2 linked regions of the Tolumonas auensis DSM 9187 genome follow. The protein of the gene in region 1 interacts with the protein of each later gene in a pairwise test. Links are inferred from orthologs where the notes say so. Each region holds a gene or a part of one and is shown in the gene's direction. Other genes may lie near its edges. The genes, in order: lysA and TOLA_RS04470.

The links.
Region 2: the proteins of lysA (region 1) and TOLA_RS04470 interact in binary tests that used the Escherichia coli proteins (3 or more experiments, as listed by UniProt). The link is inferred for Tolumonas auensis DSM 9187 from one-to-one orthologs.

What each region holds. Positions count from the first base shown.
Region 1 is NC_012691.1:3,417,654-3,424,612, reverse strand. The notes cover bases 1,911-4,831. They hold lysA (diaminopimelate decarboxylase), read left to right. Parts: upstream 1,911-2,706; coding sequence 2,707-3,957; downstream 3,958-4,831. Other genes in these bases: TOLA_RS16010 (DUF484 family protein), read left to right, coding at 4,800-4,831; dapF (diaminopimelate epimerase), read left to right, coding at 3,973-4,803; lptM (LPS translocon maturation chaperone LptM), read left to right, coding at 2,536-2,691; cyaY (iron donor protein CyaY), read right to left, coding at 2,141-2,455; TOLA_RS16030 (Rdx family protein), read right to left, coding at 1,911-2,135. Also shown: TOLA_RS16040 (class I adenylate cyclase), read left to right, coding at 1-1,321; TOLA_RS16035 (hypothetical protein), read left to right, coding at 1,442-1,801; more of TOLA_RS16030, read right to left, coding at 1,851-1,910; more of TOLA_RS16010, read left to right, coding at 4,832-5,498; tyrosine recombinase XerC, read left to right, coding at 5,491-6,420; TOLA_RS16000 (addiction module antidote protein), read right to left, coding at 6,423-6,707; TOLA_RS15995 (cobyric acid synthase), read left to right, coding at 6,925-6,959. UniProt on the Escherichia coli protein: Specifically catalyzes the decarboxylation of meso-diaminopimelate (meso-DAP) to L-lysine. Is not active against the DD- or LL-isomers of diaminopimelate.
Region 2 is NC_012691.1:949,523-956,452, reverse strand. The notes cover bases 2,646-5,537. They hold TOLA_RS04470 (response regulator transcription factor), read left to right. Parts: upstream 2,646-3,692; coding sequence 3,693-4,382; downstream 4,383-5,537. Other genes in these bases: TOLA_RS04465 (HAMP domain-containing sensor histidine kinase), read left to right, coding at 4,386-5,537; TOLA_RS04475 (arylesterase), read left to right, coding at 2,955-3,572; TOLA_RS04480 (ABC transporter ATP-binding protein), read right to left, coding at 2,646-2,956. Also shown: TOLA_RS04485 (ABC transporter permease), read right to left, coding at 1-2,279; more of TOLA_RS04480, read right to left, coding at 2,276-2,645; more of TOLA_RS04465, read left to right, coding at 5,538-5,750; TOLA_RS04460 (YcjF family protein), read right to left, coding at 5,783-6,850; TOLA_RS04455 (YcjX family GTP-binding protein), read right to left, coding at 6,847-6,930. UniProt on the Escherichia coli protein: Response regulator member of the two-component regulatory system CpxA/CpxR which responds to envelope stress response by activating expression of downstream genes including cpxP, degP, dsbA and ppiA.

The sequences.
Region 1 (6,959 bases):
TTACAGCAAGCTGATCCAGTTTGCGCGCCGCAACAACATCAGTGAATCCATCAACCCGGAAGATATCGGGATTCTGTCGCGTAAACTCTATACCGCGTTTGAGGCGCTGCCGGGTAAGGTGCAGCGTATTAACCTGAAGATTGCGCCTGATTTGCATGAGTCGGATTTAAGCCTGATCCAGGTGCCGCCGGGACATCTGAACCGTCAGGGCTGGTATCTGTATAAATACTCGCTCAAACCGCACGATATTATCGGGCGGGCACCGCTGGAATATAACGGCTATCTTTCCAAGCTGGTGGCCTGGGCCTATTTTAATGGTCTGATGGTCGCGAATACGCGGATCGATATCCGGCAGGCGGGCTCCGATATCACCCGAACCTGTCTGCATCAGTTCTGTCAGGATCTGGCCGATACCTTCCCGGTGGAATTGCCGCCGGCAAGTAATCTGGCGCTGAGCCGGCCGTGTGAAATCCGTCATCTGGGGATTTTCCTCAATCTGGAGCGTGATCCGACGGCCGACTGGCCGGAAGAGATGCCGCCGGTGCTGGAACATGGCGAGGATATGCTCTGTTTCGGCGCGCGTCAGGAGTGCCTGATTGGTACGGTGGATCTGGTGTACCGGAATTCATGGAATGAAGTGCGTACGCTGCACTTTAACGGTCTGGATGCGGTTGTTGAGGCCCTGAGTACCATTTTAAGCAAGATGCATCAGGACGCTGCGGCACCGGATGCGATCGATGTGTTCTGCTACAGTCAGTATTACCGCGACGAGATCCGCCACCAGTTTACGGAACTGGTGAACTCCTGTATTTCGCTGCGTCTGGCGCTGGATAAACAGCGCATGGTGAAATTACTGTCCGTGGGTGAGCACCGGTATGCGCTGTTTCTGGAACGCCGCGGAGTCTCCGTGCGTCAGCTCAGCAGTGCGATCGATTTTTACCGTCAGGTGTCGGATAACAAACTGGAACGTCAGACCGCGGAGCCGGATAACGGGCTGCATGTGCCGCCGATCGTCGATGCGTATGCCAGTGAAGGCCTGATCCAGTATTTCTTTGAAGATAACGACAACGGTTTTAACGTCTATATTCTGGACGAAAATAACAAAGTCGAAATTTATCACGAATATGCCGGCAGCAAAGAAGATCTGGTGCAGAATGTCAATCGCTATTACACCATGACGCATCAGCGTTTCGACTTCACCGAACAGGTGATCAATTTCAATTTACCGCAGTTTTATGAGCTGGTGCCCGGTTCAGATTCACTGCAGGTCACGCCATACCGCTCCGCGATGCGGGAGATGCCGCAACAGGCATCCGGCTAACATTACCGCTGTTTTTTGTCCTTTGTTCAAAAGTGTAAAGAATCGCAAATCAGGATGAGAAGTATACCTGAAGGACTATTATCGCCTCCGCATTACGTCACATGACTTACGAGGTTGTAAATGAGTATGGGTATCAAAAAAGTTCTGCTGAGCTTGGGTCTGAGTGCTGTTGTTTCTGCTTTCGGTGTATCAATGGCGAATGCCAGTCCGGCCCCGGCGGATGATGAAGCCAGACAGGAATGCCCTGAAGGCCAGAAATGTGATCGTCCGGCTCCGGATACTAAAAAAGCCCGGAAACAGGGTGAAGAACGGACTAACAACGCAGCACCGGAAGGCAGAGAGCATTCTGAAGCCATGAACAGAGCTGAAGGCGACGAAAGCGCGCCTGCGCCACGTGATGAGCAGAAACAGTCAAAAGATCCGAAGGAAAAACCACCAAAAGACGGCAAACCACCGAAAGATGCGCCAGCCGAAGAGTGATCTGCATATAGCAAAACGGCTCCCTGAGGGAGCCGTTTTTGTTGGTAGATTAATATGTTTTCTTGTCGACATGTCCGAGATCGCGTTCCGGCGCGATCTGATCGCGTACCCGCTGCTTCAGTGCTTTGACATCCGGGAAGCCGCCATCCGCTTTACGTTCCCAGATACAGACGCCATTCACCAGAATTTCAAAACGGCCGCCGGTATCCGGATGTAAATTGACGCTGCCCAGTTCTTCACTGAAGGTATGTAACAGCTCTTGTGCCATCCACCCGGCGCGCAGCATCCAGTTGCACTGGCGGCAGTAGTAGATATCAACAACCGGTTTATCCATGATGTTTAACCTAACGTCACTTTTTCGCCGGACTGTTTACTGCAGGCGTCACTGAGTAATTCGATCAGCTCACGGCCACCGCGATTATCAATCCATTTGCCATCTTTCCAGTCGAAGTGATAGCCGTTTTCACGGGTCGCTACCCAGATCTGATGTAGCGGCTCCTGCTTGTTGATAATGATCTTGCTGCCGTTGACAAAAGTCAGCGTGACCACGCCGCTGTTGAGTTCACAATCAATATCGGTATCGCAATTATCTATGGCTTGTTCGATAAACTGGTAGCGCCCTTCCACCAGCGCGTGAAATTCACTGTCTTTCATTCCGGCTTGTCCTATTTGCATTTACTGCGATGAGTGAGATTATAGTGGTCCAAATTACTGAATCGCACAAGATCATGAAAATGCGCACATACAGTGTGGGTTTAGCACTGTTACTGACCGGTTTGCTGAGTGGTTGTGGCTTGAAAGGGCCACTGTATATGCCACAGCAGCCACCGGCACAACAGCAGCCTGCCCAGCCGCAAGACCAGACTGACAACCACCAGACCCAATCATAAGGAAACGATGGAGCCATGGATTTTTTTAATTATCGCGAAGATGGCGAACTGCTGGCCGAACAATGTGCAGTCAGTGAGTTAGTCGCCCAATACGGCACCCCTTTGTATATCTATTCCCGTGCGACCATCGAACGTCACTGGAAAGCGTTTGATGCCGCTGCCGGTGATGTGCCGCACCTGATCTGTTACGCGGTAAAGGCCAATGGCAACCTCGCGATCCTGAACCTGCTGGCGCGTCTGGGTTCCGGTTTTGACATCGTTTCCGGCGGTGAGCTGGCGCGTGTTATTGCCGCCGGCGGGGATGCGAAGAAAGTCGTGTTCTCCGGTGTCGGTAAAACCGAAGAAGAAATGCGTTATGCATTGGGGCAGGACATTCTCTGCTTTAACGTGGAATCAGAGCCGGAACTGGAACGCCTGAATCAGGTGGCGGGTTCTATGGGGAAAGTGGCGCGGATTTCTATCCGTATCAACCCGGATATCGATGCCGGTACCCACCCGTATATCTCTACCGGTCTGAAACAGAACAAATTCGGTATTCCGATTGAACGCGCACCGGAAGTGTACCGCTACGCGGCCAGCCTGCCGAACCTGCAGATCACCGGTGTGGATTGCCATATCGGTTCGCAGCTGACTGAAATCTCTCCGTTCCTTGAAGCAGTCGATAAACTGCTGGCCCTGATCGATGAATTATCGGCTGCCGGCATCAAAATTCATCATCTGGATGTGGGTGGTGGTCTGGGTGTGAATTACAACGACGAAACACCACCGCACCCGAGCGAATATGCACTGGCACTTAAACAGAAACTGCAGGATCGCGATCTGACGCTGATGTTTGAACCGGGCCGTGCGATTATGGCCAATGCCGGTATTCTGGCGACCAAAGTGGAATATCTGAAAGCGGGTGAAGATCGTCATTTTGCGATTGTCGATGCCGCGATGAACGACCTGATCCGTCCGTCACTGTACAGTGCCTGGATGAATATCATTCCGGTGAACCGTTCGCTGCCGCGTGATGCGCATCACTACGATGTCGTGGGTCCGATTTGTGAAACCGGCGATTTCCTGGGTAAAGATCGCGAACTGGCGATTGCACCGGGTGATTATCTGGTAGTCCGTTCCGCCGGCGCGTATGGTTTCTCGATGGCGTCTAACTATAACGCCCGTTCCCGTGCCGCAGAAGTGCTGGTGGACGGTGAACAGCCGCATCTGGTGCGTGAGCGTGAACCGCTGGCATCGCTGTGGCAATTTGAACATCTGTTGCCGTAACAGGAGTCAGGCTGCATGTTGATCCAGTTTTCCAAAATGCACGGTCTGGGAAATGACTTTGTGGTGGTTGATGGCGTCACGCAGAAGGTGTTTTTTAATGCGGAAACGCTGAAACGCCTCGGTGATCGTCATTTTGGTATCGGTTTTGACCAGCTGCTGCTGGTCGAACCGCCGTATGATCCTGATCTCGACTTCCACTATCGTATTTTTAATGCCGATGGTTCGGAAGTGCAGCAGTGTGGTAACGGTGCGCGCTGTTTTGCCCGTTTTGTGCGTCTGAAAGGGCTGACCAACAAAGACCGTATTGCGGTCAGTACGGTCAGTGGCCGCATTGTGCTGCAACTGGAAGATAACGATCAGGTTACGGTCAACATGGGCGTACCGGAGTTTGAACCGGCCAAGATCCCGTTCCGGGCCCTGAAAGCCGAGAAGCTTTATCTGCTGCGCGTTGCCGAACAAACGGTGATGTGTGGAGTCGTGTCGATGGGGAACCCTCATTGCGTGATCGAGGTGCCGAGTGTGAAAGATGCTCCGGTTGAAACACTGGGACCGAAACTGGAGTCGTTTGACCGGTTCCCTGAGCGGATCAATGTCGGTTTCATGGAAGTGGTTTCTGCCAGTGAAATCAATCTGCGGGTGTATGAGCGTGGTGCTGGTGAAACACTGGCCTGCGGCACCGGCGCCTGTGCCGCCGTCGTGGTTGGTATTCAGCAGGAGAAACTTAAAGGCCGTGTGAAGGTGAATCTGCCCGGCGGTTCGCTGTATATCTCCTGGAATGGCCCTGGCAGCCCGGTTTACATGACCGGTCCGGCAGAGCATGTCTTCGACGGACAAATCGAATTATGAGTATCAACATGGGTGCACTGGAGTCGATGCTGGAAGAGAACCGCATAGCCGATTATCTGAAGCAACATCCGGATTTTTTCCTGCGGCATAAAGAGTTGCTGGAAGAGATAGCGGTGCCCCATGAACAGCGCGGTACGGTGTCGCTGTTTGATGTGAAACTGGAGCGGCAGCGCGAGCGTCTGCAGCAGCTGGAAGATGAACGGCAGGAGCTGCTGGCGAATGCCACCCGCAACGAGTTTATCTTCCGCGTCTATACCGATGTCTATCCGGCGCTGTTCGCCTGCACGTCAATGCGGCAGTTATGGAAGTGTCTGCATTCCACGTTTCGTGAACGGTTGCGGATCCCGGCCTGTGCGCTGTGGGTGAATCAGGCGCGGGTGAAAGCCAAGCGCTTTGATAAGCCCTATGAGATGGAATATCCGCTGTTTCAGCGCTTGTGCCTCTATCCGATGGCCGATCAGCTGGTCTATTTCGGCCGCGTCAATGATTGCGACCGGGAGCTGATTTTCGGGCAGGGCTCGCTGGTGCACTCGATGGCCCTGCTGCGGCTCGGGGAGTATGGCGAATGGGGCTTTCTGGCCTTTGGCCATGCTAATCCGCAGCATTATCAGCCGGGGATGGACAGCCTGCTGCTGGAGCAGTTAGGCCGGTTCGTGACCTTGTTGCTGCCGACACTGGCCCGTTCCTGTGAGTGAGTCACTGTCCTCTGTCTTACATACCTATCTGGAATACCTGCGCGTCGAGCGCCAGCTCAGTGCGCATACCCTCAGTAATTATCAGCGGCATCTGCAGGCGTTAATTGAATGGCTGCAGGAGAAGCAGATCCAGGACTGGGGTGAGCTGAATAACCCGCTGGTGCGGCAATGGGCGCACACGCTGCGTAAACACAAAGATACTTCGCCGCGCACCATCAGCACCAAGATGTCGGCCCTGCGCAGCTTTGCTGACTGGCTGGTGATCCGCGGTATTCTGGCGGCGAATCCGGCGCGTGGGGTGGCACTGCCGAAACTGGGACGGCCACTGCCGAAAAATCTCGATGTCGATCAGGTACATCAGCTGCTGAATATCACTGATGAATCGGATCCGCTGGTGGTGCGTGACCGCGCCATCATGGAGCTGTTCTATTCCACCGGTATGCGTCTTTCTGAGCTGGTGGCGCTGGATCTGAATGATCTGGATATGACCAGTCGTCAGGTCAGAGTGATCGGCAAGGGTAACAAAGAGCGCATTCTGCCGGTTGGCCGGCTGGCACTGGAATGGCTGGAGAAGTGGCTCAGAACCAGAACCGCTTTTCTGCTCGAAGGGGAAACCGCCCTGTTTCTCAGCAGCCGCAAGCGGCGCATTACGGCGCGGATGGTGGAGATCCGCATTGAGCAGTGGGGACAGAAACAGACACTGAACAGTCATGTACATCCGCATAAACTGCGTCACAGCTTTGCCACACATATGCTGGAATCTTCCGGCGATCTGCGCGCGGTACAGGAGTTGCTGGGGCATGCCAATCTGGCGACCACGCAGATCTATACCCACCTCGATTTTCAGCATCTGGCTGCAGTGTATGACCAGACGCATCCCCGTTCCAAACGTAAAAAGCTCAAGCCGGAAGAGGAAGAGTGATTTCAGGCTGCTATCGTCAGTTTGACACCCAATGCTTTTAATACTTTAACCACGGTTTCGTATCGGGGATGAGCGCCCGGTGCGAACGTTTTATACAGACTTTCCCGACCGAGACCGGTTTGTACCGCGATCTGGCTCATGCCTCTGGCTTTGGCTACATCGCCTAAAGCCGTCAGAAATAGTGCCGGATCATCTTCCTCCAGAATGGCATTCAGATATTCGGCAATAGCCTCTTCGCTATCAAGATAATCTGCCGCATCGAAAGAAGACAGCGTGACTTTTTTCATGAAGATTTCTCCAGTTCAACCCAGATCAGCTTTGCTTGTCTGATGTCTTTACTCTGCGTTGATTTATCACCACCAGTGGTCAAAAATTTCTGTTTTAAGAAAGACGTTCATAATAAGTGTATCCTTAAAGATACATACTGCAAGTGTAAATAATCCCTTAATCGGCTTATGATGGCAGATATCTTCGGACCGCAAGACCTGTCAGGATCTCCTCAAGTTGCTGAAAAAATTCTCTCTCATGGTGCAGGGCAC
Region 2 (6,930 bases), 2.5 Mb from region 1 along the record:
CACCAGCGGATCAGCTCACAACTGAATGCGGCTGTGATACCGGCAAATCCACCCAGTAAAATAGCCTGCCAGTGCAGCATATTCCGCAATTGCTGGCGGCGTGCGCCAAATGTTCGCATCAGTAACAGACTAGCCTGACGTTGCTGTAATCCGGCCTGCCACTGTACCAGCAGCACCTGTATGGCTGCAGCAGAAACCAGCAGCATCAGCAGTGTCATGGCCCGCGCCAGTTTATCCAGCACACCCTGTAGCTTATTCAGGATCGTATCGATATTAAGCGAAGTAATGGTCGGGAAAGTCCGCGCCAGTTCAAGCTCTGCCGGTAATTTATCCGCCGGAACCCGCAGACTGGTCATCCAGTTAACAACGAATGGCTGCAAGACATCCGGCGAAAAAATCATAAAGAAATTTGGCCGCATGCTCTGCCAGTCAACTTGCCGGATATTCCGTACAGTAACCTCAAATGACTGATCATCTACCGTGAAACGCAGACGATCCTGCAGCTTAATATTCAGCTCCGTGGCAACGCCCTGCTCAAGAGACACTTGCCCGCGAATGCTGTCATTCCAGCTTTCACCATTCAGGATCAGGCTATCTGATGGTAACTGTGCCTGTGCCGTCATGGTCAGCTCGCGGTGAATACCCTTGCGCCCCGGTTGTCCTTCCTGTTGTGTCACCACTTCACCATTGATATGCGTCAATCGTCCTCTGACGATGGGATACAATGGTGCATGTTTCAGCTGTTGCTGCTGCAGGAATTTTACCAGCTCCGGTTTATCGGTATCAGGAATATTGATCAGGAAACGGTTCGGCGCATCTGCCGGCAGAAAGGTCTGAAAACCGGTGACAATTTCACTGCGAACACTGATCACCACGCCCAGTAGTAACAGCGATAAAGCGATCCCGCTTAATTGATGCAATATTTCGAGCGGCTGTCGTTGCCAGTGCTGGACTGCAAGATAAAAACTGCTGCCGGTAACGCCACTGGGTAATAAACGTAATAACAGGTACCCCATCCCGCCCAGCACCACGATCAGAACGATCACCCCACCCACCAGACCTAACACCAGCCTGGTATCCTGTAGCAGCAATAAATTAATTAATAACAGCCCGGTAATGAGTAATGGTAAGGCTAACCATGCGGGAACCCGGCTTTCCTGTTCCTGACGCAATACCCGTAAAGCTGGCACATCCAGCAAGCGCCAGAGTGGGATGCACACCAGCAGCGCAACCAGAATGCTTCCTAAAACAAACGCCAGAATAAATGGCTGTATCGAAGGCGTAGCAAGTTCCGGTGGTAATGCGTTGCCCAGCTGCCAGACCATCCAGCCATGAACCAGCCACCCCAGCAGACAACCGATGATGATCCCGGTCAAAGTCAGCAGACTTAACAAACCACCGAGTAGCCACATGATCCGCCAGCGGGAGGCACCAAACGTCTTCAGCAATGCCAGCATAGTCTGTGTCTGACGGGCATATTGCTGAATAGCAATGCTCATGGCCGTAGCGCCCAGCAGTAGTCCCAGCAACGAGGCAACACGGAAGAACCGTTCGCTCCGTTCCAGCTGACGAGATAAATTCCGGTTTGCCTGTTCCGGTTTTAATAGTTTTTGTCCTGCCTGCAGACGGGAGGATAACCATTGATCCCAGCTCTCAAGTACTGATGAGTCACCATGGAACAGATAGCGATGTGTCACCCGGCTTCCGGGTAATATCACCTGAGCAGCCCCGACATCATGCTGATGCATCAGCGCCCGGGGAGCCAGCGCCAGAGGGTTAAAACTCTGATCCGGTTCCTGTATTAATTCGCCGGCGACACGTAGTGAGGTTGAACCAAGTTGCACCTCATCGCCCGGCGTTACCTGCAGCATTAACATCAGCTGACGGGAAAGCCAGAGCTCTCCGGGACGGATATCCTGTTGTGGCAGCAGTTGCAAACGGCCATAAAAAGGATACCCCTCATCGACGGCTTTAACCGATGCCAATTGCATCTGTTCACCAGCCAGCAGCATGGTGGAAAACTCGGTGGTCTGCGTCTGCTGTAATCCGCTGTCCCGGGCCTGCTTAAGCCAGGTATCCGGCAAAGGCGTAGCGGACTCGACAACCCGATCTGCCGCCAGGAAATCACGGCCGGAGACTTTAAGGCTTTGAGTCAGCCGATCTGAAACCAGAGACACACTCAATACCGAGGCAATACACACCGCGAGAGCGAGTACAAACCACTGCAACCCACCCTGCCAGCCCATCCGGCAAAACAGGCGCCACAATAATTTAATCATCGTGACTCCTCCAGTCGTCCTGCAGTCATGCGTAACTGACGCTGACAGCGATCCGCCAATGCAACATCATGCGTAACTATCACCAGGCTGGAACCTGATTCCTGATTCATTCTGAACAGCAAATCAGCCACTTTTTGCCCTGTATGCTGATCTAAATTACCGGTCGGCTCATCAGCCAGCAGCAAGGCCGGCTGACAGATAAACGCTCGTGCCAGCGCAACCCGTTGCTGTTCACCGCCGGACAATCTGGATGGTTTGTGCTGCAACCGCTCTCCCAGCCCCACATCATTCAACAAGGTTGTGGCGAGTTGTTTCGCCTGACTGATACCGCGTAATTCCGCCGGCAACATCACGTTTTCCAGAGCCGTCAGCTCAGGGATCAGTAAGAAAGACTGAAAAACAAAACCTATTCTTTCCGAGCGTAATCTGGCGCGCTGTTCCTCATCCATCTGATGCAGGGGCTGACCGGCAATGAAAATTTCACCTTCGCTGGGTAAATCCAGCCCCGCCAGCATGCCCAGCAACGTAGATTTACCCGAACCGGAAGCCCCGACAATCGCAACACTCTCTCCCGGCTTGACTTGTAACTGGATCCCATCAAGGATGGTAAGCTGTTCTTTACCAACCGAAACCCGGTGCGACAAATTTTTGACCTGTATCATAAGAGGTTGTGTCATGAGAGGTATCCTGCTGGTGTTATTATCTATGTGTTCACTTTCTGGCCATGCCAGTACGCTATTGATTCTCGGCGACAGCCTGAGTGCCGGCTACATGATGGCGGCAGAACAAAGCTGGCCTGTTCTTTTGCATCAGCAATGGCAGAAAGAAAAATTCCCGGTCACTATCATTAACAGTAGCATCAGTGGCAGCACCACTCAGGATGGTTTAGCCCGTCTGCCTGCTTTATTGTCCCGTCACAAACCTGACTGGGTTTTAATTGAACTGGGTGCCAATGATGGTATCCGCGGTTTTCCACCAGCTATTCCTTATGAAACGTTAAAGAAAAGCATTCAGATCATTCAGAAAAATGGCGGACAACCACTGTTGATGCAGATCCGGATCCCACGTAATTACGGTGCCGCCTATATTGCAAAATTGGAAGCGATTTATCCGAAGCTGGCCGAGGAAACCAAAACGCCTTTATTGCCGTTTTTTCTTGAATCTATCGTGACTCAGCCGAAACTGATGCTGAACGATGGTATTCATCCTACGGCTGATGCGCAACCACTGATCCGGGATATGATGGAACCATTACTGCGCCAATACATTGAAACCACAGAGAAGACTCTTTAGGCAATCATTCCTCCCCAAAAATGTAATTTTAGGTAAAAAAAGGTTTATCTGTGCCGAGCCTATTGTCCGGCCCCGCCAGCTCCGTATCATGGCGCGGTATGTCTTATGAGGAAGGTTTACATGATCCGCATCTTGTTGGTTGATGATGATCTCGAGCTATGCAGCATGCAGAGGGAATACCTCAGCAATGAAGGCTTTGCGGTACAGATGTGTCACGATGGTGAAAGAGGGTTAGAAGAAGCACTGAGCGGCGATTATGACCTGATTTTACTGGATGTCATGATGCCGAAACTCAATGGTATTGATGTCCTGCGTCGTCTGCGAAACCACAGTAATATTCCGGTATTAATGCTTACCGCCAAAGGTGATGACATTGACCGTATTATCGGCCTGGAACTGGGTGCTGATGATTACGTTTCCAAGCCCTGCACTCCGCGCGAACTGGTGGCTCGGGTAAGAGCCATTCTGCGCCGGGCTGATCCTGATAAACAGGAGCCTGGTCAGTTGCAACCGCTCAGAGTTGGAGCGCTGACTATTTCCGCTGCCAGCCGTAATGCCACCTGGCGCGACGAATTACTTGATTTGACCAGTACCGAATTTAATTTGTTGGAAATACTGTGTCGCCGTGCCGGCAGAATAATCAGTAAAGAAGATCTGTCGCTGCATACCCTTGGCCGCCCGCTGGCCCGGTATGATCGCAGTATTGATGTACATGTCAGCAATCTACGGCAGAAACTGGGCGTACTGAAAGATGGGCGTTCACCCATTCAGACCGTCAGAGGGATCGGTTATCAGTTGGTTGTTGAGTAATTAATGCGTCGTATTTTCTGGAAAATATTACTGAGTTTCTGGCTCGCCATTCTGCTGACCGGGATCGCAACCGGCGCGATCGTCACGCTGTATCAGGACGCAAAGATAGCCTACAGCATCATTGAAACCGGCAATCGCCCCGATGGTCTGACCGAATCGGTAGCCAGAACGCTGGCCAGTGGCGGAAAACAGCTTGTGCTGGAGATAGTGAAACCACAGACCGTGGGAAAAGATGTAGCCGGCGGCCCGCCTGTGCCATTTATTGTTGATCAACAGGGAAAGGATCTGTTCAACCGAAGTGTCAATGATAAAGCCTGGGCTGAAGCACAACGTCTCACTGAACAACAGGCCAATACGCCTGGGGTAGAAAAGATAACACTGGCTGACGGGGGAATTTATTGGGTATTCATGCCCCGCCGTCCGCCGCCATTCCCGCATAACATCATATTTACATTGTTTGATGCACCGGTTTTTCTGTTAATCATGGCGATACTGACCAGTCTGTTATTCAGTAACTGGCTGGCCCGCGTTATTTCACGACCGATAGAAACATTGCGTGACGGACTCAAAGCTGTAGCAAAAGGAAATTTTGATATCAATGTCAGTCAAAAGCTTGGCAAACGGTACGATGAATTTGCAGATCTTGGGCAAGATGCTGATTTAATGGCAGAAAAACTCAAACAATCTATTCAGGTGCAACGCCGGCTGTTGCATGATGTGTCTCATGACTTACGCTCACCACTCGCCCGTCTTCAGCTGGCCATTGGCTTGCTGCGGCAAAAGCCGGAAAACACCGAGCAAATGCTGCAACGCATTGAACAGGAATGTCATCGCCTGAACAATCTGGTCGGTGAAGTATTAATGCTTGCGCGTATGGAATCCGGTGTGCCGCAACCAAAAGAAGATTATCTGGATCTTGTTGAGTTGCTGAAATCGCTGGTTGATGATGCTCAGTTTGAAGCGAAAGACAGCGGTAGTGTTATTGAACTACAACTGGATGAAACATTGAATGAAAGCATTATTATCCAGAGTCGCGGTGAGTTATTACTGCGGGCCTTCGATAACCTGATCCGGAATGCCTTACACCATGCCGGTCGCGGCTGTCATATTGAAATCAGTGTGCATCAGGAATTGCCGGAATTACTGGTCATTGATATCACGGATAATGGCCCCGGGATCACTGAAAAAGACCTGGGATCTATCTTCGAACCCTTTTTCCGCAGTAACAATAATCCGGGCAACGGTCTGGGGCTGGCTATCACAAAACGAGCAATTGAAGCACACGGCGGGACGATTACTGCCTACAACAGAACGACCGGCGGTTTGTGTATGCATGTGAAATTACCCTGTATGGCGCAGCTTTCTTAACCTGACTTCAGATAAACCGGCAGATGCCGGTTTTATTCTTTTGGTGATGGCAGATTCTGTGTCGTAAAAAACTGGCTGACGGTTGAACTCAGGCGTTTCAATAATGCTTTTCTGATCTGAGACAGCTTTGGTTTCTCATCCGCCAGCAACGTCACCGGGCGACATAACTGAATGGCATTGATACCTAACCGGGCAGACAACAGGCCACTACCCAGCCCCTGCGCTAATTTAGCCGATAATTTAGATGTCAATTCACTGCTGAACCAGTCTGTTCCCAGTTCCGTGGCCAGTTCAGCCGTACCGGCAAACACCATATCCCGTAAAATCTGCCGGATAAGCCGGATTTGCCCCCAATAGCCAAGACGGATCTGGTAGACCGATGCGATATCCCGCAACATTTTCAGATTGCGCCACAGTACCAGTACCATATCGGCCAGCGCCAAAGGGCTGGCCGCGACCAGTAACGCGGTCTGACTGCTGGATTTGAGTACCAGTTGCAGTGCTTTTTCATCTAACGGATGTAAAACAAACCGGCTGAACAACACCAGTATTTCACTATCATTGTGATGTGGTTCAATATGTTCCAGCCATTGCTGATACCCGGGTAAATTTTGCAGACCCGTCTCGTTTGCCAGACGCCGACAAAACGCCTGGGCGTTCCCATGCTGTCCTGCGCTTCTCAAGTCTTCAGCCTGTTTCCGGCATTGAGTATTACTGCGTAAACGTCGTAATACACGATATTCGCGCCAGATAACCGAGCAGGAACCAATCAGCAAAGCGCTGGCAGCGGCTAACCAGGCACCACCCAGCCAGGGATTCAGAAACAGCTGCTGATAGAGAAAACTGCCGGCCTCCACCAGCGATAACGCCAACACAGCACCCCCACCCCAGCGCAACCAGCCAGAGGATCGCTCCGGTAACTCTGAAAGCGATGGCTCAAAATCATCCTGCAGAGCAGTTTCATCGTATTGCGACGCTTCATCCAGCTGCGCCGGTACTATTTCTACCGGCATAGCTCCGCTCGCGATTGTGGTCCGGTTTAATAAATCCAGCGGCACTTCTACTGCTGTCTTTGTATCTGATGCTGCTGGTTTTTTCATTGCATTTTATCTCCCAGCAAATATTCCAGGATCTGATCCAGACGGATATGCGGTCTGGCCTGTTCGCTCTGCCAGACAGG